Regions from separate parts of the Undibacterium sp. JH2W genome, predicted to be linked through region 3. Evidence: predicted binding sites of a transcription regulator. Region 3 holds the regulator's gene; each other region holds the start of a gene.
What was found. The regulator sigma-54, encoded in region 3, starts transcription at its own class of promoters, with help from an activator protein. The targets are predictions, from matches to a motif close to TGGCANGNAANCTGCTTT.
Positions count from the first base shown of each region.

Region 1: the regulator sigma-54 is predicted to act here: its motif matches at 2,088-2,105, upstream of ACO0LC_RS09385 (ANTAR domain-containing response regulator).
Region 2: the regulator sigma-54 is predicted to act here: its motif matches at 2,337-2,354, upstream of ACO0LC_RS19010 (pilin).

Region 1 covers NZ_JBMPOT010000005.1:317,619-327,575, forward strand. The annotation lists gene ACO0LC_RS09380 (CmpA/NrtA family ABC transporter substrate-binding protein) at 1-977, opposite strand, end outside; gene ACO0LC_RS09385 (ANTAR domain-containing response regulator) at 1,382-2,050, opposite strand; gene tsaD (tRNA (adenosine(37)-N6)-threonylcarbamoyltransferase complex transferase subunit TsaD) at 2,195-3,223, shown strand; gene ACO0LC_RS09395 (cache domain-containing protein) at 3,244-3,705, opposite strand; gene plsY (glycerol-3-phosphate 1-O-acyltransferase PlsY) at 3,795-4,430, opposite strand; gene ybaK (Cys-tRNA(Pro) deacylase) at 4,520-5,011, opposite strand; gene ACO0LC_RS09410 (TonB-dependent receptor plug domain-containing protein) at 5,811-8,345, shown strand; gene ACO0LC_RS09415 (prolyl oligopeptidase family serine peptidase) at 8,444-9,957, shown strand, end outside.
Region 2 covers NZ_JBMPOT010000012.1:129,141-139,097, reverse strand. The annotation lists gene ACO0LC_RS19025 (serine hydrolase) at 1-241, shown strand, start outside; gene ACO0LC_RS19020 (hypothetical protein) at 379-693, opposite strand; gene ACO0LC_RS19015 (metal-dependent hydrolase) at 1,009-1,596, shown strand; gene ACO0LC_RS19010 (pilin) at 1,822-2,286, opposite strand; gene ACO0LC_RS19005 (MFS transporter) at 3,109-4,545, shown strand; gene ACO0LC_RS19000 (LacI family DNA-binding transcriptional regulator) at 4,984-5,967, shown strand; gene ACO0LC_RS18995 (AGE family epimerase/isomerase) at 6,028-7,257, shown strand; gene ACO0LC_RS18990 (carbohydrate kinase family protein) at 7,247-8,161, shown strand; gene ACO0LC_RS18985 (glycoside hydrolase family 47 protein) at 8,226-9,614, shown strand; gene ACO0LC_RS18980 (GH92 family glycosyl hydrolase) at 9,658-9,957, shown strand, end outside.
Region 3 covers NZ_JBMPOT010000026.1:47,869-57,825, reverse strand. The annotation lists gene ACO0LC_RS26715 (enoyl-CoA hydratase/isomerase family protein) at 1-884, opposite strand, end outside; gene hpf (ribosome hibernation-promoting factor, HPF/YfiA family) at 1,530-1,877, opposite strand; gene ACO0LC_RS26705 (RNA polymerase factor sigma-54) at 1,985-3,475, opposite strand; gene lptB (LPS export ABC transporter ATP-binding protein) at 3,487-4,242, opposite strand; gene lptA (lipopolysaccharide transport periplasmic protein LptA) at 4,244-4,807, opposite strand; gene lptC (LPS export ABC transporter periplasmic protein LptC) at 4,828-5,472, opposite strand; gene ACO0LC_RS26685 (KdsC family phosphatase) at 5,469-5,999, opposite strand; gene ACO0LC_RS26680 (KpsF/GutQ family sugar-phosphate isomerase) at 5,999-7,039, opposite strand; gene ACO0LC_RS26675 (monovalent cation:proton antiporter-2 (CPA2) family protein) at 7,153-9,135, shown strand; gene ACO0LC_RS26670 (adenine phosphoribosyltransferase) at 9,169-9,711, shown strand; gene ACO0LC_RS26665 (GNAT family N-acetyltransferase) at 9,735-9,957, shown strand, end outside.

The DNA.
Region 1 (9,957 bases), on a different contig from region 3:
AAACCCCAGCGTTTGTGCTGGGTCAGGAACCACATGCCATCCGAGAGATAAGGGAAATTCACCGCGCCATCATTAAAGAATTTCATGCAGTTAGGGTCGTCCCAGGTTTTGCCCAGACCATTTTGATAACGTCCCAGAATGCGCTGATTGATGACATCGACCGAGGTGTTTACATAGGATTTATCGGCTATGGTTTCTGCCATCCTGGTCTTGTTGGACAGCGATGCATCTATCCAGCGGCTGGCATCGAGGATAGCGGCCACAACTGCGCGTGCGGTGTTTGGATATTTCTGTACGAATTCAGAAGTCGTACCCAAAACTTTTTCCGGATGATCTTTCCAGATGTCCTGTGTCGTTGCTGCCGTAATACCTATGCCGTCTGCAATTGCCCTGTGGTTCCAGGGCTCGCCTACGCAATAACCATCCATATTACCGACCCGCATATTCGCCACCATTTGTGGTGGTGGCACGGTAATGACCTTGGCATCTTTCATGGGGTTGATGCCATGTGCAGCCAGCCAGTAATACAACCACATCGCATGGGTGCCGGTAGGGAAAGTCTGGGCAAAAGTATATTCGCGCTTATCGCTTTGCATGAGCTTGGCCAGACCGGCACCATCTACTGCGCCCTTCTCTGCCAGCTTCTTCGACAAGGTAATAGCCTGGCCGTTATTATTCAGCGTCATCAGCACGGCCATGTCTTTTTTATTACCGCCTACACCCAGTTGCACACCATAGATCAGGCCATACAGCACATGCGCAGCATCCAGCTCGCCATTGACCAGTTTGTCGCGCACGCTGGCCCAGGAAGATTCTTTGCTCGGGATAATCTTGATGCCGTATTTTTTATCAAAGCCAAGCACCGATGCCATAATCACAGAAGCACAATCAGTCAGGGGAATAAAACCTATGTGCACTTCTTCTTTTTCTGGTTTGTCTGATCCCGCTGCCCACACCCCACCAGTACTCAAGCCCATGATGCCTGCCCCGCTTGCCAGTGCAGCAGTTTGCAAGAAACTGCGACGTTTGAAATTAGGTTCATTTTCTTCCCGCGTCTTGATGAGATTATTAGAAATTTCCTGATTCGACATGTCCGCACTCCAGCTAAATTGATTTCTATAATGAAAAAAGGTGTCGTCCCACCACGGATAAACCGGATGGAAAGACACCTTTGTCTGGTGAGGTGACCGCCGTTAGTCAGACTCACATTTTTTCTTAAGCACCAGCGTTGGCACTTTCTTTAGCTTCAGCAATTGTCGTGCCAGCTCAAATTAAAGGACTCTTACCCTCAGGCCAGCATGGTGAAATAAAAATCCCTGAAAAACACCAACTGACGCGCACTTAAATGACGCAACGCACCATTTCCATGCGCAAAGCAGGTTCAGCCACCGAGCAAATCCGCCACATCCAACATGCGCTGCGCCAGATCCACCAGCTTCAGGTTCTTTTCCATGGCTTGCTTGCGCATTTTTTGATACGCCTCGTTTTCTGAAAAATGATGACGCTCCATCAGCAAACCCTTGGCACGTTCTATGGTTTTTCGCTCTTGCAGCTTGGCCTTGGTATCAGATAATTCACTACGCAGCTTTTGATCGGCATTGAAGCGCGCCATGGCAACGTCGAGCACAGGCTTGATGCGCTCAGACTGCAAGCCGGCAACCACGTAGGCCGAGACACCGGCTTCCATGGCCACTGCCATATTCGACTGGTTGCCATCTTCCGTGAACAAGACGATGGGGCGTGGCGCATCACGGGTCAGCATGACCATATGTTCTAATACATCACGCGAGTCAGATTCAGCATCAATAATGATCATGTCAGGCTGCAGTTGGGCGATGCGCTCGCTCATATAGATATCGCCAGGAATAACAGCGATGATGTTATAACCCGCTTGCAGCAAGCCTATACGCAAGGCGCGTGAGCGGGCCAGTTGCGCCTGGGCGTGCTCCTGCAACTCATCTTCGCGCTGGATGACCGTGTTCACCACCACTATCCGCAGACTGGGGGACACTGGTGTTGTCGCTTCGTCAGTATTTGCTTTGTCGCGCATTGATGGCCCATGCCAGATATAATTATGTTTACCAGTCATAGCAAGAATCACACCAATTCCCGGCCTGGGCTGCAAGCCACCAGTAGCTTGCATTCTTGCCATGCGTATGTAATCGGCTGGCCTTTCCCTTATTTAGAAACAGATATGATAGTTCTCGGCGTTGAATCCTCTTGTGACGAAACCGGTCTTGCCCTGTATGACACAGAGCGCGGCCTGCTTGCTCATGCCCTGCATTCGCAAATCACCATGCACCAGGAATATGGCGGTGTCGTGCCCGAACTGGCTTCACGCGACCATATACGCCGCGCCCTGCCCCTGCTGACCGAAGTATTGAGCAAGTCCAATCTGGACAAACAAGCCATAGATGCAATTGCCTATACCCAGGGACCAGGCTTGGCCGGTGCCTTGCTGGTGGGTGCCTCGGTTGCCTGTGGCCTGGGTATGGCACTGGATAAGCCTGTATTGGGTGTCCATCATCTGGAAGGCCATTTGCTATCACCCTTGCTGGCCAGCCAGCCACCTGAATTCCCCTTCATCGCCCTGCTGGTCTCTGGCGGCCATACCCAGTTAATGCGGGTGGATGGCGTCGGTCGTTACCAGCTACTGGGTGAAACCCTGGACGATGCTGCGGGTGAGGCTTTTGACAAGTCCGCCAAATTGCTGGGCCTGTCTTATCCAGGTGGCCCTGCGATTTCGCGCATGGCAGAATTTGGTGACCCGGCTGCTTACCAGTTCCCGCGCCCCATGCTGCATTCCAAGGACTTGAACTTCAGCTTCTCGGGCTTGAAGACAGCGGTACTGACGGTGGTCAAAAACCACCCTGCAAATATCTGCGAACAGGATAAAGCCAATATTGCCCGTGGCTTTGTCGATGCCATCGTCGCCGTGCTGACGGCCAAGTGCATCACAGCAATGAAGGAAAGTGGACTGAAACGTCTGGTGATTGCCGGTGGTGTCGGTGCCAACCTGCAATTGCGCGCCTCCTTAAATGCAGCGGCAGCAAAGAAGCGTTTTCAGGTATATTACCCAGAGTTGGAATTCTGTACCGATAATGGCGCGATGATTGCTTTTGCCGGTGCCATGCGCCTGAAAAACAATCCCAGCCTGGCGACCAGGGATTATGGCTTCAATGTCAGGCCGCGCTGGCCCCTCCAAGAGTTGGTTGCCGCCTGATCAGGATTCAGGCTGCGTGTCTATTGATAGATACCGCAACCAACAATGACATTCTCAAATTTTTCCACATACATGGACTTGGGCTCTATCTGCTTGGTAGTAGGATTAACGAATTTATAGTCCTGCCAGGCACGGCCCTTAGCTTTGACTAATTCTATACGCTCACGTATAAAAAATTTACCATCGACATCGGTCAGGTCCAGCATCTCCTTGCCTACCATCTTGGGATTGAGGTGGGCGAGATTTTTGCCATTCATATCGTACACAACCACATACAAGTCACGGTCCTGATACTGTCCATCCCGTTTATTGATGTCAGCTACGGTCGCATCAACACCATGCTTTTTCATTGCGTCGACGGCTTTTTGCACCATGGCCTTGGCTTCATTGGCACTACCATACTCTGCAGCCGAGGCTGGCATGCTCAAAAAACCTAACGCGAGAAAACTTGCCAACCATAGTTTTTGGAATCGCGTCAGCATAAGCAAACCCCTCATCATGATTAAAAAAGCATGTTTCTTTTTCAAGCATAAATGAGGGGTAGAGATTATTCTAGATTTATTTGCAATATTTAAGATTTAATTTTCTTTTCAGCTTTTGTCGCATCCTTTTTGCTTCCCAGGCGGCTTTCTTTACCTGCGATCAGATTCGCAATATTCTGGCTATGACGATACACCAGCAAGGCACTCATGATGGAGACAGCCAGCATTTTGACATCTGGACCGAATAGCAAACCATAATAGAAAGGCGCGAAAATCGCCGCGACCAGGGCCGCCAGGGAAGAATAGCGAAACGCAAATGCCACCATCATCCAGCTCACCAATGTGGCCACCCCCAGCCAGATATCTATGCCTATCAGAACACCCGCAGCTGTGGCCACGCCCTTGCCACCGACAAACTTGAAAAACACTGGCCACAGATGGCCTATGAACACAGCCAGAGCCACGATGGCAATACTGCTATCATCGAATTGAAATTGATTTTGAAACCGCATCGCCAGCCACACCGCCAACCAGCCTTTGAACGCGTCTCCCAATAAAGTCAACACTGCCGCAGCTTTATTCCCACTCCGCAAAACATTGGTGGCACCAGGATTTTTTGAGCCATAGGTGCGTGGATCCGCCAATCCAAATAATTTACTGACCACGACGGCGAAAGACAGTGAGCCCAGCAGATAAGCTGCCACTGCAGCCAAAATTGTATTCATCTTGTTCCTTAGTATTCATGGGGAAATGCCTGGCAAGTATAAGCCAGGCAAATAGCAAAGCAAGTATTCAGGGATTTCAAATCCTGGGACTATTCATCCAGGGCGCAATCCACGGGGCGTGCCTGCAACAGGCTGGGCAGCAAATCTGGTGCAATGCCGATCAGGTAACCGCGTTGACCGCCATTGATATAGATTTTCGACAGCGCCAGAATAGTGCGCTCCACATAAATGGGCATCGCCTTCTTAGTCCCAAAAGGGGAGGTCCCCCCGACCAGATAACCTGAATGCTTTTGCGCATTTTCTGGTTTACAGGGCTCTACCGATTTACAGCCAATTTGTCTCGCCAGGTTTTTGGTCGACACTTTTTTGTCACCATGCATGAGCACGATAAGAGGTTTGGCAGCTTCATCTTGCATTACCAGGGTTTTGACCACGCTATGTTCATCTACACCCAATTCCCGCGCCGACACCGCGGTTCCTCCATGCTCTTCATATGCATAGGGGTGCTCTGTAAATTCTGCTTTGTGCTTGCGCAGAAATTGTGTTGCCTGGGTTACCGATACATGTTCTTTCTTTGCCAAGTTACGCTCTCAAAAACAGGATGTTCTTCAAATTAAGTACGAATTATATCTTCTTATATCTTCTGAACATGCCAGGCTGTCATGCAAATCCAAGCTAAGTATGATTTTTCTTTTTACAGACAGAATCGAATTAAAGATAAGCAACCGTCTTATCACCCATCTTGATACTGACAGTACTTTAATGCTGTATTTTTCATTGAAGGGGCACTACAGCTGTAAATTCACTTGGCGAGAACTTCTGAGTTTGCGCAACATGACTCTTTCCCCAAGAGATTGTGGCACATCCATTACTGTCTACTCATGCATTCACGCAGTAAGTTATTATATTGCCAATATATAACCAAATTGAACAACATAAATCCAATTTCTTCAAGATACAAGATTGAAAATTAAAAACACACAAAACAATGTGAGGTAAATAGCAAAAATTTCGAATTCTCAAGCCTCAAATAATCATTTACAAAATTAAATATTTATTAAATACCCAATATTTTATTTCGTCGCAAGCCAGCAACAATCTTTAACATTCGAGTTACATTTCATTACATAATACCGCGCAAACCAGACGGTCTCTCTGGCGGTCTCTCTGGTTTTGCCTGAATGGTTTACACAAAATCTATAGGACCATTCAGTTAGCTCTATCGAGGGAAGGTCAGCTCGACGACATAAAAGCATAACGGGCTGATTTGACACCGATAAAATTAATAACAACTTAAGGTGGAAGTGAAAATATATGTACCTGAAAGAAAAGAAAGCTTCTCAATTGGTGCGTACGGCTCTGTGCATAATGGCAGGCTCCATGCTCACAATGAACGGTTATGCGCAAACCGTTTCGGAAGAACCAGCAAAACTGCAAAAGATTGAAATTACAGGTTCGAATATCAAACGTGTTCAAGCTGAAGGTGCCTCCCCAGTCCAGATCATTACCAGAGCTGAATTGGAAAAAACCGGTGCTACCAGCCTGTCTTCTGTCATACAAAATCTCTCATCAAACAATGTCGGTGCCTTGACAGGCGTCGAGTACAACGGCTTCTCCCCAGGTGCAACGACAGCGTCTTTGCGCGGTCTGGGTAGCGGTGCTACCCTGGTATTGGTCAATGGCCGCCGTGTTGCACAATACGGTATCACTGGCTTCCAGTCTCAATTTGCCAATCTGGATGCGATACCTGTTGGTGCAGTCGACCATATCGATATTTTGCTGGATGGTGCCTCCGCAATATACGGCTCAGAAGCGATCGCTGGCGTGATCAATATCTGGCTCAGGAAAGATTACACTTCTGGTGAAGTCAAAGTCAGCGGTGGCACTACCTCCAAGAGCAAAGCACAATCCAAAGACTTCAATATCTCCTACGGTATGGGCGATATCGCTGCTGACAAATTCAATGTGATGGGCTTTTTCGAACATCATGACTCTGATGCCTTGTCCATGCGTGACATCAATGCCTACAATAGCCAGGACTATCGTGGCTTTGGCATTACCAAAGGCGACCGCCGCACTCCCTATTCCGTACCTGGCAATGTCCTGGTCGGTAACGTGATTACTGCTTTACCAGGTTGTGATCCTGCCAACCTGGCACCGAATGGTCGCTGCCTTCTGGACCGTTTTGACTGGACAGACGCAGTTCCAAAGCGTGCCAATGATTCCATTTTCGTGCGCGGCGAATACCAGTTCAGCGCCAATCATAGCTTCTTCCTTGAAGCTGGCGTCACACAAATCAAAACCAATTTGCGTTTCGATCCACAGTTTTACGCTAATGATGACGCAGGCACTTTCACTGTAGCTGGCGGTAAAAACTACCTGCTGCGTACCGGTGACCTGGGTGGCCGCGCGGTAGATGTCAAAGACACAGAAACTCGCATCATTGGTGGCTTCAAAGGTACTGTAGGCAGCTGGGAGTACGACACAGCTGCAGGCTACTTGCTAAGTAAAGTGAATGTGGATCAACGTGGATTCATCATCACTGATCAAATGGAAGCTGCACTGGCAAATGGTACCTACGTGCCTGGTGCTGCCAACAACTCCGCTGCAGTGCGTGCAAAAATCTCTCCTACCTTAACCCGTAGTGGCGAAAACAAAACTTTGTTTGCAGACCTGAAAGTCAGCAACTCAGAATTATTTGAATTGCCAGGTGGTTATGCCGGTACTGCAGCAGGTATTGAATATCGCCGCGAATCCACCAGCGACGTAGATGACCAATACCTGCTGGATCAACGTGTCTACTCCATCGGCGGCTTGCCAAAATTACCATTCTCCAGCCGCAATGTTGCTTCTGCTTATGGTGAATTGAATCTGCCAGTCTTAAAATCACTGGAATTGTCTACCGCCCTGCGTGCAGATAATTACAGCGTAGGCGGTAATTCATTGACACCAAAATTTGGCGCAAAATGGAGCGTGCTCCCTACCGTGGTTTTGCGTGGCACGATTGCCAAAGGCTTCCGCGCACCAAACTTCCGTGAAATTTCGCCATCTGTCTCCGTTGGTTTCTACAATGGTCAGCAAGATCCGGTATTGTGCCAAACTGGCAATGAGCCAGATTGCAATATCTCTCTGAAAGCCAATATTTCTGGTAATACTGCACTGAAGGCAGAAAAATCTACCAGCAACACCGTCGGCATCGTCTGGGAACCGGTCAAAGACTATAGCGTCACTCTGGACTATTACAAAATAGAACGCCGTGATGAAATCAACTCTTTGGACATCACTTATCTGCTGTCAAATCAAAAAGACCCTAACTTCGCGAAATTCATCACCCGTGATAAAGGTGGTCATATCACTGAAGTAAGTCTGCCATACATCAATATCGGTAAAACGCAAGTCAGCGGTTTTGATCTGGATTTCAAGGGTAAACAAAATCTGGGCGAAAACGGCAAATTGAACTTCCGTTCAAAAATGTCACTGACCAGAGAATATCTGACAACACCATTCCCAGATAGCCCGACTGTAGATTACAACAAGACCTATAGCCAGCCTGAATTCCGTGGATCCCTGGCAGTAGGCTGGGAAAAAGGCCCATGGTCACACGAAATATCAGGTAACTATATCTCTGGCTATGATTACGTAGGTACACCAGCAGATAGCTGCAAGATCGACATCATTTATGGCGCTCCTGCTTCCTACTGCCGCGTAGCTGCAACAACTACCTGGGGTTGGTTCACAGGCTACAAAGGCTTCAAAAACGTGGAACTGGCATTGAACATCTCCAATCTGTTCGATACAAAACCACCATTTGATGCACGTAGCGCGCTGAATAATGGTTCATTCCCATACAACGCTAGCTATAACAGTCCATTTGGTCGTCGCTTCCAATTCTCTGTTAAATACGCATTCAAATAATCGTCAAGATTATTGAAAAAACAAGCAATATTGCATCCTTATAGCAAATATAGGATCAAATCTTTGGGGGCCTAGCGCCCCCATTTTCAGGAGTAAACATGAAATTTCGCTCAACGTTGCAACAACTGATCGTTGCCACTTTTGCCGCATTACCTATGTATGCAGTGCATACTGACGTCATGGCAGAAACAGCTGCCGTCACTTATAAAAGTGCCGCTGAAATACCGGTAGAAGTCTTCTTTAAACTGGCTGATTACCGTGACTTGTCGATGTCACCAGACGGTAAGACCATCGCCGCTATTGTGCCTCTGAATGGCCGCGGCAACCTGGTGCTGATAGACACTGCCACACGCAAGGCAAAAGTCATTACATCCTCGTCCCGCTTCGACATTGCAGAAAGCCGCTGGGTAGGCAATAAGTACTTATTCTATCGCACAGCTGACGGCCGGGAAGCACGGGGCCGCTTTGTCTACAAGGGTTCTTACTATTACGATATAGACAGCGATAAAAGCTGGGAACTGGAAAATACGAATGAACGCAAAAAAGGCGACATTCATATTGACGACATTATTATGACCGAAGGCAAAGATTCGCCTGAAGCCTATGTTTCTATGAAAGGTAGAAGCAAGGAGTATGCTGATGTTTATAAGTTCAATTTCAAAACCAGGCGCTCACAATTATTGACCTTTGAATCACCAGGCCGCACTGAAGGCTGGGAACTCGATACTCACAAGCGTCCGCGTATTGCACAAAGAGGTGAAATTCGTCCTGGCGCAGGTCAGCCACAAATGACCGCTTACTATCACCGTCCTATTGACAACGACAAATGGGAAAAGATATTTGAGCAATCGAGCTACAACAATGGCACGATGTATGATGTACTGGGCTTTGACGACGATGACCGTACATTGTATGTCTCCACCAACAAAGATGGTCTGGATAAAATGGCGGTCTTTAAATATGATACCGTCACCAAGAAATTTGGTGAACTGGTGCATGCGGATCCTATATTTGATATCAATGGCCAGAATTCCAGTGCACGCTTGATACGCGAAGGCGATGATGAGACAGGCAAGGTCGTGGGTCTGGCTTATGATGCGGCTAAACCTGTACGCATCTGGTTTGGTAATAGCGCAAGAAAATCCCTGACTGAGCAAATAGATGCATCCCTGCCCACAACCCACAATGCGTTCAGGCTGTCCTCTGATGGAAGTAAAGCATTAGTACACGCCACTTCAGATATTCAATCTGGCATTTACTATTTGTTTGACACACAAAAGAAAACCCTGGAACCCATCGTTCAGGACCGCGAATGGGCAAATCCCGAGTTGATGGCGGAGCGCAAATACATAGGCTTTAAAGCGCGCGATGGACTGCCTATCTATGGCTACCTGACCTTGCCAAAAAATTCGGATAGCAAAAACCTGCCATTGATCGTGAATATTCACGGTGGGCCTATGGTACGTGGCTTCCACTTCTCTTCCTGGGGACGTTGGCCTGAAGCGCAATTCTTTGCCTCACGCGGTTATGCAGTTCTGGAACTGGAACCGCGTGGATCTGAAGGTTATGGTCGCAACCATTATGTCAAAGCATGGAAACAATGGGGTGGCAC
Region 2 (9,957 bases), on a different contig from region 3:
CACGGGCAGCTATACCCTGGCACCAGGCTTCAAGTTGCAGGTGACAGCAGAAGCAGGGCAATTATATGTGCAAGCCACGGCACAGGGGCGCAACCCGGTGTTTGCCCAGGCACGCGATGAGTTTTTCTATAAGGGCCTGGACGCGCAACTGAGCTTCCAGCGTCAGCCAGATGGCAAAATAACAGGGCTAGTCTTGCATCAGAATGGCCGTGATCTCCGCGGTCCAAGGGACGCAGATTAAGCTTGTCATTGCTTGCCAGGATCAGGCTGAATAAATAAGAGCCTGGCAAGCTCTATGCTCCCATGCCTGCTTCAGCGGGACATGTATAGCATGCACTTGTATCATGTTTTGATGATGATAGACATAGATCGCGGAAATCAGCCTGTCTGATCTGCAAGTTTCTTTTTTCCAGGCGTCATCATCATTCGGTAACCAGCAGCTCCTATGATCAGGACTGCAGCAATGATCCATTCAGAAGCCAGATTCTCCATGATCAATTTTTTGTCGCTAGTGATGCCCAGCAGTTGCATGACGAACACACTCAGAAACCTGAGTGCAATCATAGGCAGTATCCACATCAGGCGATGCCCTTTACCTGCAATCAATAGCGACAGCACACATCCCAGCAGCACGGGCAGAACACCGCACAAAATAAAAAGACTGGCGATGAAATTGCCTGCACCACTACCCATGAATTTACCTGAAAAAGAAAACTGGCAATCAGTGTAGCATCCACCGCGGGTAAGACCAGCACCAACCAAGCTGGCGGGACAAAACCGCTACCCTGTCAAATGCGCAAAGCAGAGTCAGATAGCCAGGAGGGTAGACCAAGGCAGGGGCAGGTCAAGGAAGGGGCTGGCCAGGCGTGCCGTGGAAAGATATATTTTTAACGGCGTGGAGCGCGCGCACCTACTTTTTGCGGCACTTCACGCACAGCGCACATGCACTTCACACGCCTGAGCTAAGCTGGGGCATCTCCACAAGCTGCCATTTGGTCACGTTTATCTATGTCTTCACTGCTGGCCCATGTCGCCGCTGGCCTGACGCTACATTTTTGCCGTAGAGAGCAACAGGCCAGGCGATGGCATGCCAGCATGGCTTTGCCAGTTTTGCTGGCGATCGCCCCTGACTTTGACTATTTTGGTATCTGGTTTTTACATCTGCGCTATGCCCAGCGCTATACCCATTCACTCTTGTTTTGCCTGTTGTTGAGTAGCCTGGTCTACTTGTTGGCAAAGCGCTGCTGGCCCACATGGAATGCCAGACCCGGTTTTTTGGTCTTGTCATTGGCAGCCAGTTCTCATTTGTTACTCGATATGCTGGTAGGCCGCGCACTGCCCTTGATGTGGCCATTTGTGGATAATGAATTCTTCCTGCCGTTGGCATTCTTGCCGGGGGCCTCGCATACTGGCATCATCAGTTATGCGTTCTGGCGCAATTTATTCATGGAGACAGGCCTGCTCTTGCCTATACTGGCGGCCATGCTGTTGCTGAGGCACCGCTGGACGCTAAGGGCTTATCTGCCCGAGATTTTGCTGGTGCTGGCCATGTGGTCAGGTTTGGTTTGTGCAGCTGGAAAAATGCTGTACACCTGATCTTTATCAGATGTACCGTGATTCATGGTGAGGCTGCAAAAAATGCCGATCAAAGAGGCTATCCTGTTCTGCAATACACCCTCAGGCCAGGAGCATGCTCTACTGCATTCAGCATGGCTTGCGCTTGCTACTTTATCAGAGTAAAGGAAGTCTGAAGGAATGACAGGCAAAAAAATACCCTTCACGTGGAAGGGTATTTTTTTTACTTAAAGCAAAACTCAATAATCAGCAACCGCCAGCACCAGTTTTCAGGCCGCGATTACCATCGCAGATAGTGCTGGTACCCAAAGTCCAGCCCATGTTAGCTTGGTTGGTAACTGTGGTCGCTGTCAGAGTACCTACCAATTGTGTAGTATCGCTAGTACTTATTGTTGCAGTAGAAGTGAAAATCACTTGACCAGCGGACAGTGCAGGAATAGCTGCCATGAACTTGGTCGTTGCAACAACGGGAATACCATTGCTACCTGTTGTTGAGCAATTATCCCAAACACCATTTTCACCTTGTACGCACAAAGACATGCTTTTCAAAGTGCTTTCGATCTCAGCCCTTGCACCAGCAGCGCGGGTACGGGATGTGTAATCAGAGTATTGAGGAATAGCGATCGCTGCCAGGATACCGATAATTGCAACAACAATCATCAATTCTATCAATGTAAAGCCGCGTTGCAGTCGTTTAGGAATAGATTTCATTTTCAGTATGAGTAAAAGATTAAAAGTATAACTTCAACAATATTAACTTATTTGCAAATATCATGCAAAAGCTTATTAAATTTCAAAGATGATAATTTGGCAGTAAAAAGTAATGGCATTTGAATGATTTGCCTATAGAAATCATCAGAAACTGCAGGCGACTGGCAAAGAGAAATTGTAAAAGTATGTCAAATGTAATGTGAAATTATAAAGGTTTCTAATAAAGAATGTTAATTGTGTGAAAAAATATTTCGAAAATATTGATGAAACGATCTGTTTGAGCTTGATTGAAGCAGCGCGCTGATTGGTACTGAAACTTGAATTAGCTTGCTGCATATTTTGCAAGTCTTGCGGTGCAAATTATCCTATTTATCTTGTAGAGTGGGGACAGGAGTGATAGCCGTAGCATTTTCAGGGATAGTCGACGCGGGCACTTGCCTTAATGTACTAAGCCATCTTTGCTTGAAAAATCTAGCTAATGAGACTGGTGCGCACAGTGCACCCTGCAAATTTACCCGCCTCATCCATGCAGCACGCAGATTTGCCGAACTGGATTCAGGCAATCTTCATCCGCAGTTCTCATGCCTGCTTTGCGAGCTTGCCTGGATCGTCGTTTAGTAAAAATCATAAACATCATCCAAATATAAAACTGGAATTGCACGTCCGCCCATAGAGCGGTATATATACAAACTGCAGTTTCCTAATCAAAGTGCAGATGACGGTGATCTCGGTCATTGTGCTTGAATACCACCACCCAGTCAGAGGGAGACAAAAACTGGTAAGTGCAACATGTGCAGTCAAACCTAAACTACTTATATCACTATGCATGCGACAAATACAAAAACACAATGGGGACAATTTTTACCGCTGGTGACAGTGTTCTTCTTCTGGGGCTTTGTGGCCGCCAGCAATGACATTCTCATCCCCGTCTTCAAGCAAGCCTTTCACCTTAGCCAGGAGCAAAGCCAGCTGGTTTCTCTGGCTTTTTATGTGGCTTATACCGTGGGTTCGCTTATCTATTTGGCGGTTTCACGCTTTATCGGCGTCGATCTGGTCAATAAACTGGGTTACAAGAATGGGTTGGCGCTGGGCTTGCTGATTTCTGCCGCGGGCACGCTGCTATTCTTGCCAGCAGCGAATAGCGGGTCTTTCCCTTTGATGTTGTCAGGCTTGTTTATCGTAGGCCTGGGATTTTCACTGCAGCAGACTGCCGCCAATCCTCTGGCGATTGCCCTGGGGTCGTCTGAAACAGGTTCGCAAAGGCTGACCCTGGCAGGTGGGGTGAATAACTTTGGTACGACCATAGGCCCGCTCATCGTCAGTTTCGCCATCTTTGGTGCACCGACCAGCATGAACCGGCAGCTCAGTATAGAAAGCGTCAAATTTCCCTATCTGATGCTGGGCGCAGCCTTTTTGCTGGTGGCTATCCTGTTGAAATTTTCCTCCCTGCCAGATAGACCTGCGATACAGAGCAGTGAAGATGCCGGGCATGCCTCGGGCAGGCAATCGGCACTGCAATTCCCGCAACTGCTGATGGGCATGCTGGCTATTTTTGTATATGTGGGTGTGGAAGTGTCGACTGCCAGCAACCTGCCTGCCTATATGGAAAGCAAGCTGGGTTTGCAAACCAAGGATGTTGCACCGTTTATTTCGCTTTACTGGGCCAGCCTGATGATAGGGCGCTGGACCGGCGCGGTTGAGGCCTTTGATGTGCAGGCAGGGCTGAGCAAGTTACTCAAGTTCCTGGCACCTTATCTGGCTTTCAGCGTGTTTTTGCTGGTGAACGCAATAGCCCAGCATGAACTCAGTCATTTTTATGTGTATGCCGCCATCGTGCTGATCCTGATTGCGGCTGACATGATGAGCCAGGGTAACCCTGCCAAAATGCTGGGCATCTTTTCTCTCCTGGGCATCGCAGGCCTGGTCATAGGCATGAGTACCACGGGCATGGTCAGTATCTATGCCTTCACCAGCATAGGCTTGTTTTGCAGCACCCTGTGGCCCTGTATTTTCACGCTGGCGATCAGTGGGCTGGGCAAGCATACAGGTCAGGGCAGCAATTACCTGATCATGATGATCATGGGCGGCGGCATAGTCAGCTGGCTGCAAGGATTTGTGGCGGACAAAATCGGCATACAAATGAGTTATCTGGTGGGCGTAGTCTGTTTTGCTTACCTAGCCTTCTACGCCTGGAAAGTGCAGGGCATCTTGCGCGCGCAGGGTATCAAACTGGGTAAAACTGGCACAGCAGCACACTGATATCCTCAGACTTGACTTGCATGGCGCGCCCTATCTGGCGCGCCATTTTTTTGTGCGCTGCAGTGCCAGGCCCGAGGTGCATCCTGAGTGAGCGAAACTATCGAATAATCCATCTTTTTGCCAGCTTGTTTACTAAAATTAATAAACTAAGACTATTTGCCAGCAGTTGATTGACCCTCAATTTTGCCACCTGTATAAAAGAGTTACTCTGAGAAGTACAGCATTTTACGGTAAATGATGGTGTGTAAAAAATAGCCTGACCGTTTATTAAACCTGTCATCAAGGATAGATCAGCAGTAGTCTTGCATGAGATTTTAAGCGGGATTGATAAACGCAAAAAAAGTAACAAGCACTATTCGTAAAATTAGGCGCAATGAACAAGATAAATGCCCACTTTCCAGAAATGGAAACTGACTTAACCAGCAAGGAGTTCACGGCATGAGTGTGACCATACGCGATATTGCACAGGCGACTGGACTGTCGATAGGTACGGTGTCACGCGCCTTGAAGAACCAGGGCGGGCTGACTGAAGAAACGCGTGTGCGCGTCAGCAAAGTCGCCCGTGAGCTGGGCTATGACTTTGGCAATCTCAAACAGGGCAGGATCAGGCGCATCGTTTTTCTCTTGCACCGCCAGCACAATACCTTGTCCAGCAGCCCGTTTTTTTCCCCTGTGCTGCATGGTGCCGAAGAAGCCTGTCGCAGGGAGGGTATTGCCCTTTCCTTTGTAGCGATAGGCCCTTCAGAACCTGTGATGGAGCAGATACGCCTGCACCAGCCTGATGCGATCTTGTGTGCCGGTTTTTTTGAGCCCGAGCTGCTGCAAGCCCTGCTGCACACCAGCAAGCCCATCGTGCTGGTGGACATGCGTTTGCGCGGTTATACCTCGATCAATCCCGACAACCGGCTCGGTGGTTTTCTGGCGACCCGTCATTTGATACAGACAGGCCGCAAACGCATCGCCATGATCTCGGGATCGATGGCGCACTTCAGTATCCAGGAGCGGGCACGCGGTTTTCGTCAGGCGCTGTATGAATCCAAGACCCTGGCAGACCCCAGCCTGGAAGTCAGTATCCCTGACCCCAGTGATATTGAAGGTGGTGTACGCGAAGCCATGCGCGAACTGCTGAGTCTCAGCCGCCCGCCAGACGCCGTATTTTGCTACAACGATAGCGCCGCCCTGACTGCGCTGCACTACTGTCTTGATCTCGGCATGAAAGTGCCGCATGACATTGCCATTGTCGGCTTTGACGATATCAGTGCTGCCGCCAAGTCGATTCCACCTCTGAGCAGCATACGGGTGAACAAGGAAGCACTCGGCGCTACCGGTGTAGATTTGCTGATACGCAAACAGACCGATGACATCGTAGAGAAAACCCTGGCTGTTGAATTGATCGTACGCGAAAGCAGTTGTGACGATTAGCAGCAAAGAAAGTTTATCCGTAAAAATTTTTGGCCCTTATTGACCACCACCCATATCCGTATGCATCCCTTTCCTGACTTCAAATCCATTTCTGTGCTGACTGAGCATATCAGTGACACGCTGAATTTCTACTATCCGCGCAGCATAGATAGCAGTGGCGGCTTTTATCACTACTTCAAGGACAATGGCAGTATTTATGATAGCCATAGCCGTCATCTGGTCAGCAGCACGCGCTTTGTTTTTGTGTATGCGATGGCTTACCGTCATTTTGACAATCCGGCCTATCTGCAGCAAGTCAGGCATGGTGTCGATTTCTTGCGCCAGGTGCACCGCGACCCGGTAACTGGTGGCTATGCCTGGCAATTGCGCTGGGAAAATGCCAGCAAGACCGTCATCGATGGCGATAATCATTGCTATGGCCTGGCCTTCGTCATGCTGGCCTATGCCCATGCCCTGATGGCTGGCGTCGCCGAAGCACGCGACTATCTCGATGAAACCATGGCCTTGATGGAAAGTCGTTTCTGGGAACCACAACATGGTCTGTATGCCGACCAGGCCAGTGCGGACTGGCAGCAGCTGGACAGCTATCGCGGCCAGAATGCCAATATGCACGCCTGCGAAGCCTTGCTGGCCGCCTATGAGGCAACCGGTGAGCTGCACTTCTTGCATCGCGCAGAAACTGTGGCACATAACATCACCCAGCGCCAGGCCGCGCTGGCTGCTGGCATGATCTGGGAACACTACGATGCCAACTGGAACATAGACTGGAACTACAATCTCGAGGACAAGGCCAATTTGTTCCGCCCCTGGGGATTCCAGCCCGGGCATTTTACTGAATGGTCCAAGTTATTGCTGCAACTGGAAAGCCACGCCCAGCATCTGCAACACGACCATGCATGGCTATTGCCTACCGCCGAAACCCTGTTCCAGAAAGCCCTGCAATTTGCCTGGGATGAGCAATACGGCGGCATCTGCTATGGCTTTGCTCCCGATGGCAGCATCTGCGATGGCGATAAATATTTCTGGGTGCAGGCAGAATCCATGGCTGCCGCTGCCTTGCTGGCGAAGCGCACTGGCAAGCAAAGCTATTGGGATAGTTATGAGCATCTGTGGCAATACAGCTGGCAACACATGATAGATCACGAGTATGGTGCCTGGTACAGAATTTTATCGCGTGAAAATCACAAGCTCAGCGATGAAAAAAGCCCGGCTGGTAAAGTCGATTATCACACCATGGGTGCCTGTTATGAAATCCTGCGCGTCTTGAAGGAGGCACAACATGGCAGCTGAATTCCCCCTCATGCTGAGTGCCGGTGAAGCCCTGACTGACATGATAGCCTGCGGCCATGGTCAATGGCGCAGCGTGGTTGGCGGCTCAACCTGGAATGTCGCCCGCAGCATGGCCAAGCTGGGTTTGGCAACCGGCTTCGCTGGTGCAGTCAGCCAGGACTTGTTTGGGCAGGAACTGGTACGCGCCAGTGCCGATGCTGGGCTGGATCTGCGCCTGCTGCAGCAATACGATCGCCCACCCTTACTGGCAATCGTCGGCGAAAGCACGCCACCCAGTTATTTCTTTATAGGCAGTGATAGTGCGGACCTGCATTTTGATCCCGAGCAGCTGCCAGCAGGCTGGAGTTCACGCTTGCAATGGGCGCACTTTGGCGGCATCAGCCTGGCCCGCCAGCCTTTGGCTGGCAAACTCCTGGGCCTGGCCCGCCAGTTGAAAGCGCAAGGTGTGCGGATTAGTTACGACCCTAATTTTCGTAACAATATGCATGCTGACTATGACCCCATCCTGCATGAAATGGCGCAACTGGCAGACCTGATCAAGGTGTCTGACGATGACCTGCGTGGCCTGTTCCGTTGCCCGGATGCCGATTGGGCATTCACGCAATTGCGCGCCATTAATCCTGCTGCCACCGTCTTGTACACCCGAGGGGAGCTGGGCGCGTCGCTGCATATGGGTGAACTGGCATGGCAGGCCGATGCCTTGAAGGTGGCAGTCGCCGACACCATAGGCGCGGGTGATGCCAGCATCGCCGGCTTGCTCTACAGCCTGAGCATGCATGCTGACAGAGAGCCGCGCAGTCACCTGCGTTTTGCTCTCGCCGCCGGCGCGGCAGCTTGCCTGGCAGCAGGAGCGCAGGCACCCAGCCTGCAACAGGTAGAGGCACTTTTCAGTGTGATGGAATGATTGAATAATTGAATAGCGGTCCTGACAAAAAATAATAGTCATATCAGTGATTGAGGAGAACAAATTGCGTATCAAATTATTGCCTGGCATAGTGCTGGCGGCCGCCCTGAGTATCAGTAACCTGAGCCAGGCAGCCAAACAAGACAGCATCTCAGAAAAAGAAGCGGCCCATCTGGCGCTGCAAGTTAAAAAAGAAACCCAGCATGCCTGGCAATCCTACAAGCGCTATGCCTGGGGCCACGATGCCTTGAAACCCTTGAGCAAATCCGCGCATGACTGGTATCCACAATCGCTGTTGATGACACCGGTGGATGCACTCGATACCCTGCTGATCATGGGTTTAAAAAAAGAGGCAGATGAAGCGCGTGAGCTGATTGCCAGCAAGCTCTCTTTCGACCAGGACATGGAAGTCCAGAATTTTGAAATCACCATACGTCTGCTGGGTGGCTTGCTGTCCGCCTACCAGATGACGGAAGACCCAAGATTGCTGAACCTGGCAACAGACCTGGGCCAGCGCTTGCTGCCTGTGTTTGCATCACCGACCGGCATGCCTTATACCCATGTCAATCTGCGCACTGGCAAGGTACGCGGCAAGATCAGTAACCCGGCTGAAACAGGCACCTTGCTGCTGGAGTTTGGCATGCTCAGCAAGCTGACTGGCAATCCGGTGTTTTATGACAAAGCCAAACGCGCACTGGTCGCCACTTATGACCTGCGTTCCAAACTGGGCCTGGTCGGCTCTGCCATTGATGTTGAGGCGGGCGTCTGGGTCAACAAGGATGCCCACATCGGTGGCGGCATCGATTCCTACTATGAATACCTGTACAAATGCTGGAAGCTGTTTGGCGACCAGGATTGCAAAACCATGTGGGACAATAGTATCCCGGGCGTCAACCAGTATCTGGGTGACGAGGTGCGCGGTGAACTCTGGTATTGCCATGCCGACATGGAGACAGGTAGCCGCAAAGCCAGTCAATATGGTGCCCTGGATGCCTTCATGCCAGCCTTGCTGGCCCTGGGTGGTGACATGGATAGAGCAAAACGCCTGCAGGATTCCAATCTGAAAATGTGGCGTCTGCATGGCATAGAACCAGAAGCACTGAATTATCAAACCATGCAAGTCACTTCGCCGGAATATGCCTTGCGCCCCGAGATCGTTGAGTCAGCCTATTACCTCTACCATTACACAGGTGACAGCAAGTACCGCGCCATGGGCAAGGAATTTTTCCTCGACTTTGTCAAACGCTGCCGCAGTGAGGCAGGTTTTACCGCACTCAAGGATGTACGCAATAGCAGCCGCGAAGACTCGATGGAGAGCTTTGTGTTTGCCGAAACCTTCAAATATTTTTATTTGCTGTTCGCGCCCAAAAAGACCATCAATTTTGATGCCGTCACTTTCAACACAGAGGCGCATCCATTCAAGCAGATAGAAAATAATAAGACAAATAAATAAACCTGGTCGCGATAAAAGCGGCATCAAAGTAGCAGGAGACAAATTGAATACACTATCCACCTTCAGACGCGTGGCGGTCACTGGCATGATGGCGCTGCTGGCCAGCACCAGCATTAACGCTATTGCGCATGCAGACACAGCGCGAGACAAGAATTTTCCGGTGAATACCTTTATCGGTACCCAGGATGATGGCAATACCTTTCCTGGTGCGGCTGCGCCCTTTGGCATGATACAGCTCAGCCCTATCGGTGAACACTATTCAGGCTGGCGCTATACCGATCCTAAAATCCGTGGCTTTGGCCACTCTTTTCTGTCTGGTGCAGGATGCTGGGAACAAGGTGGT
Region 3 (9,957 bases):
GATACCGTCATGTCTTTACTGCGACGCAGTTGTTCCAGTGTGACTGACATCAGCAAGGGTGAGCGCTTTTGCATGGTGGCCAGGGTTTGCTGGGCGAATTCGTTGCTGTTTTGCTGCAGTTTTTCACTGATGGTAGTGACGCTATTACCTGCGAAGATGTCATCAATGGCCGCATGTTGCGTTGCCAGTTTGCTGGTATCCGGTTTTGCCCGGTCTGCAAAAGTTGCCGCGAAATCACGTATTGCCACGCGCAGGTCCGTGGCTGTGCTTTCACTGAGCAAATTCATCAATGCTGGTATTTCAGTGGTGGGGATGCAGACATCTGCCAGCCCGGCATAGATGGCATCAGCGGCGGTAATGATCTCGCCAGTCAGTCCCAGGTAAGTACCAATTTCACCCTCAGTGCGCGACAGGAAATAGCCGCCGCCTACATCAGGGAAAAGGCCGATATTCACTTCCGGCATGGCCATCTTGGTACGCTCAGTGACGATGCGCAAACGGCAATCTGACCCTGCCTGGGCGATACCCATGCCACCGCCCATGACCACGCCATTCATCAGGGCGATATAGGGTTTTGGGTAGAAATGGATTAAATGATTTAAGGCATATTCTTCCGTGAAAAAATCTTCCAGCAAGGCCGAGTCACCTTTTGGGGTGGCAGTGCCCACATCGTAGAAAAAACGAATATCACCACCAGCACAAAATGCTTTCTCACTGCTGCTGTGAATGAACACTGCACGCACGCTTTGATCATCCTGCCAGGTCAGCAAGGTTGTCGTCAGTGCTCTTACCATATCGAGAGACAGCGAGTTCAAGGCTTTGGGTCTGTCGAGGGTGATGTAGCCTATATTGTTTTTGACGGAGGTGAGGACAAATTCGCTCATGATGTTGACTATGCAGGTAAGGGATGAAGCTGCTATTTTAACTTTGTCAGGCTTGGGCGTCACGGGGTGTATATGTTTATGAGGAAATAGAGTAAGGGCGACACGCTCGTTGCCGTTGCCGTTGCCGTTGCCGTTGCCGTTGCCGTTGCCGTTGCCGTTGCCGTTGAGTTTGACTTTGGGGTTGTAGTTGTTTTTGACGTTCGCAGTTCCCATTTTTTGTACCGAATAAACGGGAACCCCGCAGGGGCGGCTACGCCTGGGTCGCCTTTCTTTGAATACTTACTTTGGCGACGCTAAGAAAGTATTTCGGCTGCCGGGCCGAGACCCGGCTTGTATCCACGAAGGGCAAAAGTTTTAGTCAAAGTACGCCTGTAACGAGCGACATGGCATACAACAAACGCCGCTGGAGCGCCAGCCCGGTGGATTCCAGCCAAACCCACGCTGGAATGACGTTAATACAAATGCCGTGAATCAACTAACTCGCAGCTTGTTGAGCGACGTATGTGACAAACAGCAATAAAAGTAAATAATTTATTTGAAATGTCAGAAACGAGACCTACAAGAAACCACTCACCCAACAAAAAGGACGCCTTTAGCGTCCTTGTTTTGGATGTCCACAACCCTGTTAGGGCAAGGACTGGGGTCTTATGAAGCCGATGCCGGGTCAGGTATGTGCTTGATGGCGTCGTGCTGATGGTCTTGCATTTTATCTTTGTGCTTGATGACCTGACGATCCAGTTTATCTACCAGGGCATCAATTGCTGCATATAGATCATGTGCCAGGCTTTCAACGTGAATATCTTTACCGCTGATATGCAAATTAATGTCGGCTTTGTGTCGTTTTTCCTTTTCCCGGAGCTTGTCCACCGTCAGGATGACGGCGATATCAATGACCTGGTCGAAATGTCGCCTGATACGTTCTAGTTTGGTATGTACATATTCACGAATTGCAGGAGTTACTTCGACGTGGTGTCCACTGATGGTGAGATTCATACTGTGCTCCTATAGTGATGTTGCTTGCTGTAACGATACACTCTTGGCATTTATTTGCCTTGAGCTAAATCATATATAGCAATTCAAACCGTGATTACAAGGACTACTTACAAAGATTTACGCAAACTGACTGGGGGGATTTTCAGGGCTTCACGGTATTTGGCAACTGTCCGTCGGGCAATTACCATGCCCTGTTCACCCAGCATGTCTGCAATTTTGCTATCAGAGAGTGGGCTTTTCTGGTCTTCTGCTCCTATCAACTGCTTGATGAGTGCACGTATCGCGGTGGAAGATGCTTCACCCCCTGTTTCCGTCGCGACATGGCTGCCGAAAAAGTACTTCAACTCAAACATGCCATGTGGGGTCAACATGTATTTTTGGGTTGTCACACGTGAGATAGTGCTCTCGTGTAATCCTAGTGTATCAGCAATTTCGCGCAAAACAAGGGGGCGCATGGCAACAGCACCATGGGTGAAAAAATTGCGTTGCCTTTCAACTATCGCTTGTGCAACGCGCAAAATAGTATCAAAGCGCTGCCGCATATTTTTGATGAGCCAGCGAGCTTCCTGCAATTGCGCACCAAGGCCAGCTTCACCGCGGTTTTGCTTCATGATGTTGGCATACACGCTGCTCACTCGCAGCCTGGGCATGACATCCTGATTCAGCATGACTTGCCAGCCATTGCCAGATTTTCTGACGATCACATCTGGCACGACATAATCTGATTCATCGGCGGCAAAGGCAATGCCAGGCCGTGGCTGGCACAGGCGTATGATGGTTTGTGCATCGCGCAAATCTTCATCATCGCAATCGAGGATTTTCTTGAGTTTGGTGAAATCTCTCTGTGCAAATAAAGCCAGTTGTGTTTCAACAATTTGCAACGCCAGCCTGCGCGTGACAAAAGCCACTTTGGGCATGCGCCTGATTTGCAGGGCCAGGCATTCTGAAGGGCTGCGCGCACCAACACCTGCCGGGTCAAAGCTTTGCAGCATATTCAGGGCAAAGGCTAGTTCTTCTGCCTCTACACAGAGTTCCAATGGCAAACTGGCATGTATTTCATCCAGGGTTTCGGTCAGGTAACCGTTATTGTCGAGCGCATCTATCATCAGCTCGACTAAGGCACGGTCACGCGGCTCACGCAGGTTCAGGCGCATTTGCTCAAGCAGATGTTCACGCAGGGTGATGTGGGCGGCACCCAGTTGCGGGCGGCCATCTTCATCATCACCAGACTTGCTGCCATGCTGTACATCATCAAAGCCCCAGTCTTCTTCGCTGGAAGTGGTGCTGTCATTGCTGATGACAGTTTCGGCATCGGCGGCGGCTGGCTCGGTGGATTTATCGCTTTCTTCTCTTTGTGCAGGCACTTCCATGCCTGCATCAGCCGAGGTACTCGTTGTATTGATGGCGCCATCGGCCAGCAGGCGCACGGCATGGTCGAGTGGATCATCGACGCGTTCCAGCATGGGATTATCGGTCAGCAGCGTCTCCAGCTCCTGATGCAATTCCAAAGTCGATAACTGCAATAATCGTATTGATTGCTGCAATTGCGGCGTTAAGGCCAGATGTTGTGAAGTACGTAGTTGCAGGCTTTGTTTCATGATGATTCCCGTCACATCCGGAAGTGTTCTCCGAGATAAACGCGACGTACAGATTCATTTTGTATGATGTCGTCAGGCTTGCCACTGGCAAGTACCGCGCCTTGATTGATGATGTAAGCGTGATCGCAGATACCCAGGGTTTCGCGGACGTTATGATCGGTGATCAGTACGCCTATGCCACGCTCCTTGAGGAAGCGGACGATGCGCTGGATTTCGATGACCGCGATAGGATCAACACCGGCAAAGGGTTCATCCAGCAAGACAAAGCGTGGATTGGTTGCCAGTGCACGGGCAATCTCGACGCGGCGGCGTTCACCACCTGAGAGTGACAAAGCCTGGCTCTCACGTATTTTTTCTATTTGCAAATCTGCCAGTAAGGCATTCAGCCTTTGCTCGATTTTCTTGCTGCCGAGGAATTTACCATCGCTGTCTTTTTGCAATTCCAGTACTGCGCGGATATTGTCTTCTACTGTCAGCTTGCGGAACACCGAAGCTTCCTGCGGCAGGTAAGACAGGCCGAGCACGGCGCGCTCATGGATAGGCAATTGCGAGATATTGACATCATCGATAATGATATCGCCAGCGTCGGAAGGCACCAGGCCGACGATCATGTAGAAAGACGTGGTTTTGCCTGCGCCATTCGGCCCCAGCAAACCCACCACTTCACCACTTTTCAATAGCAGGGAAACATCACGCACGACCTGGCGTGCACCATAACGTTTTTGCAAACCCTTGACCAGCAAGGTGCTGCCTGACTGTGCTGTCATCTTAATTAGCCTGTTTTTCTGGTTTTGGTTGCAAGATGATTTTCAGGCTGCCCGAGCCTTCTACAAACTGACCACTGGTGGAGTTGGTGCCTACAAACACTTCGTTCTTGCTGTCATAAGACAGGTATTCGCCAGCCTGTTCCTGGGTGACTTTACTGCCTTCCAGATAGCGTACCTTGGCCTTGGAAAAGAATTTGACGATTTCCGTGCTTTGATTGTATTCCGCACGTTCAGCTTCGCCATCTACCCACAGATCAGGCCCGCCATCGCGCTTTTGGCGAAATGTAACCTTGCGGTTGCTGCCACCAGTCAGTACTACAAATTGATCGCCATTTGGCGCCTCAGTGACGACGGCATTTTCTGCCTTGACATTCAGGGTGCCACGCACCAGGGCGACACCCTTGGATAATCTGCGCACACTGGTCTTGCCATCGCTCTCGCCATAACCAGCTTCGATGACGGTTTCCTTGTTGCTGTCGGCTTTTTCTGCATATGCAGTTGCACTGACCAGGCCCAGGCAGGCGAGGCTGAATAAATGGGTAATGCCGAATTTAGTAAGTGTCATATAAATGATCGCTTTCTCAATTATTTGGTTTTAACTGCATTCACCGCTTCACGCTTCTTGAGCGCGATGCGGACTTTGCTTAACAGGGCCAGGTGTTGGGTAGAGTTATTGGCCAGCATGCCGGTTGCGGTCGATGTCGATTTACCGGTGGTGATGGTGATGGGTTTATCGGTCTTGACGATATCATCATCTGGCAACAGCAATAGATACTCCGATTCCACATGGACGAATTGTGAACTCAGGCCTTCGGGCCTTTCCATGCTGACATTGTCATATAAATGCACTTCATCATGCTCACGCTTGGGTGTGATGACATTGGATTTTTGCGATACCACGGCCAGGTCGGCACGCAGGTGCAAGGGGGGACGGTCCTGATCAAAGCTGTTGATCTGCGGATGTTTGATTTCTATATTGTCGTTACGTGGCAGGTGTACCAGGCTGTCACCAGTAATATGGTAATTGGCCTTGCCATTATTCGACAAACGGATGAAATTGAATTTCTCTACATAGTAATCCGGTGCTGATCTGGCTGAGCTGCGGTTTTGTTCATCGTCGCCATTACGACGTATGACTTCCATGACCCAGATGGTGCCCAGGGTCAGTATGCCCAGCAGTATCACGGCCAGCCAGATGCGGAAGCGGTCTATGGTCAAATGGGATTTCATGTCAGATATGCTTGTAGAGCCTGTTCATATTTGCCCTGGGCTCGCAGGATGAAATCGCAAACTTCGCGTGCTGCGCCCTGGCCGCCGCTGGCCCTGGTGATGTAGAGCACGCGCTGTTGCACTTCTGCATGCGCATTTGGCACGCTGGCAGCAAAACCCACACGCGTCAGTATGGGCAAGTCGATGACATCATCACCGATAAAACCACAGGCTTCTGCAGGGATATCCAGTTTTGCCAGCAAATCCAGGAAGGCAGTTTTCTTGTCATGAATGCCCTGGCAGACATGGCTGATACCCAGATCCGCGGCACGCTTGCTGACGATGGCTGATTGCCTCGCACTGATGATGGCCGTGATGATGCCAGCCTGTTGCAAGAGCTTGATGCCCTGACCATCCAGCACATTAAAGCACTTCATCATTTCACCTTCGGGCCCAAAATACAGGCTGCCGTCGGTCAGTATGCCATCCACATCAAAGATCATTAATCTGACCTGGCTGGCCCTTGTTGTTGCTATCGCTATATCCATCAAATCACCTTGGCCCTGGTCAAGTCATGTATATGTAAGGCACCTACCAGCTTGCCCTGGTCGTCGGCGACCAGTAACTGGTTGATGCGGTAAGTTTCCATGACTTCGACGGCTTCTACCGCCAATTGTTCCGGACGTATGCGACGCGGGCTATGGTTCATGACATCGGCAATGCGTAATTGGGTAAAGTCGCGGGTGCCATCCATCAGGCGGCGCAAGTCGCCGTCGGTGAATATACCAAGCACCTGCTGCTGTTCATCCACCACGGCGGTCATCGCCATGCCTTTTTTGGTAATTTCCAGCAGCGCAGTCTTCAGGCTGGTTTCCGGGCCGACTTGCGGTATGGCTTCATCAACCCGCATGACATCCCTGACATGCGTCAGCAGGCGGCGGCCAAGTGAGCCGCCAGGGTGGGAGCGGGCAAAGTCTTCTTCGCGAAAGCCACGTGCATCCAGCACGGCCACAGCGAGGGCATCACCCAGCGCCAGGGTGACCGTTGTGCTGGCCGTTGGTGCCAGGTTCAGCGGGCAGGCTTCTTTATCGACATGCAGGTTCAGATGAATATCCGCCAGTTTGCCCAGGCTGGATTCAGGGTTGCCCGTCATAGCGATCAGTTTCACACCCAGGCGTTTGATGATGGGCAGGATGGACATCAGTTCCGCCGCCTCGCCGGAATAGGAAATCGCAATAAATACATCCTGCGAAGTCACCATGCCGAGGTCGCCATGCGCAGCTTCTGCCGGATGGACAAAAAACGAGGGCGTGCCAGTCGAGGCAAAGGTCGCAGCTATTTTGCGGGCAATGTGACCAGACTTGCCTATGCCAGATACCACGACCCTACCGTGGCATGCCAACAACATGCTGACTGCCTGGGAAAAACCGGCAGCATCACCATTGCCCAGGCGCTTTTGCAGTGCCAGCAAGGCATCGGCCTCGATTTGCAGGGTTTCACATGCCAGTTTCAGGGCGCGTTGCGCAGCGAGGGCCGTGCTGGCCTTGGCTTGTTGTTCAAAAGTTAAAGGTGCATTCAGTTCATTCATGCCGGAAGTATAAACGAAATCCTCAAAGCAAAAACTTTGCCAGTTGTAACGTAATGAATAATGTTTGCCCAAAAGCAGGATGGCAGGTCTATAAATCGGCAATAATAGGCAGCATGACAGGTCTAGACACTACACTATTATTGTTGGCCGCTGCCGTATTGGGCGTGGTCGCATTCCGCATGTTGCAGCTACCGCCCATGCTGGGTTATCTGGTGGTAGGTATTTTCATCGGGCCGCATGGTTTTGGCGTGGCCGAGGATGGTGCAGTCACCCATGAACTGGCCGAATTCGGCGTGGTTTTCCTGATGTTTTCGATAGGGCTGGAGTTCTCGCTTTCCAAACTCATGGCCATGCGCAAGGCAGTGTTTGGTCTTGGCATGGCGCAAGTGCTGGTCACCATCTTTACCAGCATGGTATTTGGCTGGGCTGCCAGCCGCTGGTTGCCGCAATTGTTCCAGATCAGCTGGGAAGCCTCATTTGCTCTCGGTGGCGCGCTGGCCATGTCCTCCACCGCCATCGTCTCCAAAATGCTCACAGAGAGACTGGAATTGGAAAGCCTGCATGGGCGGCAAATCATCAGTGTGCTGTTGTTCCAGGATCTGGCTGTGGTGCCGCTGCTGATCCTGGTGCCAGCCCTGGCTTCAAAATCGCCAGACTTGATGCAAACCCTGGCCTGGGCCAGTGGCAAGGCTGTGCTGGTGCTGGTGTTATTGCTGGTGGTCGGGCAAAAGCTCATGCGCGCCTGGTTTCATATCGTTGTCAAGCGGCGCTCGCAAGAGTTGTTCATGCTGAACCTCTTGTTCATTACCCTGGGCGCTGCCTGGCTGACCGAGAAGGCTGGCCTGTCCATGGCGCTGGGGGCATTCGTCGCAGGCATGCTGATTTCTGAAACTGAATACCGGCATCAGGTGGAAGAGGATATCAAGCCCTTTCGCGATGTCTTGCTGGGCTTGTTCTTTATTACCGTGGGCATGCTGCTCAATGTGCATCTGGTATTTGAACATTTTTGGCTGGTATTGCTGTTGCTGACCGGACCGGTCTTGTTGAAGTTTGTTCTTATTGCCGCATTGGCCAAGGTTTTTGGTAATTCCACCAGTGTTGCCCTGCGCACAGGTTTGGGACTGGCGCAGGCGGGTGAATTTGGTTTCGTTTTATTGAATCAGGCGGGTGGTCTGCAACTGGTTGATCCCTTGCTGGTGCAATTGATACTCGCATCCATGGTGATTTCCATGCTGATCTCACCTTTCATCCTGGCCAAGTCAGATGCCATTGTCATGAAATTCTCTGCCAATGAATGGATGATGCAATCGCTGGCACTGACACAGATCGCCGCACGCACCATGACGACCAAGAAGCATGTCATCATCGCTGGTTTTGGTCGTAGCGGCCAAAGCCTGGCACGTATCCTGGCTGAAGAAAATATAGATTATCACGCCCTGGATCTGGACCCCGACCGCGTGCGGGAAGCGCAAACTGCCGGTGCCAATGTCTCATATGGCGATGCCGCCAGGCGAGAAAGCCTGCTGGCTGCCGGTGTTAACCGCGCTTCGGCGCTGGTGGTGACGTATACCAGTACTGCATCTGCCCTCAAGGTTTTGCATTTCGTCAATGAAATGAACCCCAGCCTGCCTGTCATCGTTCGCAGCCATGATGACGTGGACCTGGATAAACTCCGGGCGGCCGGTGCGACGGAAGTCGTGCCCGAACTCATGGAAGGCAGCCTGATGCTGGCATCCCATGCCCTGGTCATGCTGGGCGTGCCTTTGCGCCGCGTGGTGCACAGGGTGCAGGCAGCCAGGGATGCGCGCTATGAATCCTTGCGGGGTTTCTTCCATGGTGCCAGCGATGCAACCGATAGTCCAGAAAACATGCAGATACGCCTGCATACCGTGGTGTTGACCGAGCGAGCCAACGCACTGGGATTGCATTTGGCAGATCTGAAGTTGCAAGAATTTGAAGTCGATATTCATGCCGTCCGGCGTGGCAAAGTCAGGCTGGATCATCTGGATGACATTGTTTTACAGAATGGTGATGTGGTCGTTGTCAGGGGAACTTCCGAAGCAGTCGCTAGAGCAGAGCAGCGGCTGTTAAAATAGCGGGTTATTTTTAAAAATTGAAGGACATGCTCGATGTTGAATCCGGCCGAATACATTAAACAACATATACGCACGGTGGAAAACTGGCCACAAGCAGGCGTGATGTTCCGCGACATTACCCCCTTGTTGCAAAATCCTAAAGTATTCCGCGTACTGATCGATATGTTCGTGCACCGCTACATGGATGAAAAGCTCGACGTCGTGGCTGGCCTGGACGCACGTGGCTTCATCATCGGTTCTGTGGTGGCCTATGAGCTGAACCTGGGTTTTGTGCCTATTCGCAAGAAAGGCAAACTGCCTTTCCATACCGTGTCCGAACAGTATGAGCTGGAATACGGCAGCGCCACAGTAGAACTGCATTCCGACGCCTGCAAAAAAGGCGACCGCGTCGTCCTCATCGATGACCTGATTGCCACTGGCGGTACCATGATGGCAGGCAAGAAATTGCTCGAGCGTCTGGGCGCAACCGTAGTAGAGGGTGCCGTCATTGTAGATTTGCCTGAACTGGGCGGTTCAAAAATCATCCAGGACAGCGGCTTGCTCCTGTTTACCGTCTGTAATTTCGACGGGCATTGACAGGCTGGCAGGTGCTCACTCGCATGTATGAGTTTTATATCGCCGCAGCAGACCCAGGCTTGCCTGAGGCTGCGGTTTTGTTGGATGAACTGTCTGTCCGCCTGGCTGCCATCACTGGTAGCTGCGGGCGTTCATCCTTTGATGCAGAGGATGTGCGTGTGCCTGGTGCGCTATTCGTGCTGGCACGTAATACGGAAGGCAAGGCGATAGGCTGCGGCGCTTTCCGCCCCATGGGCGAAGGCGTGG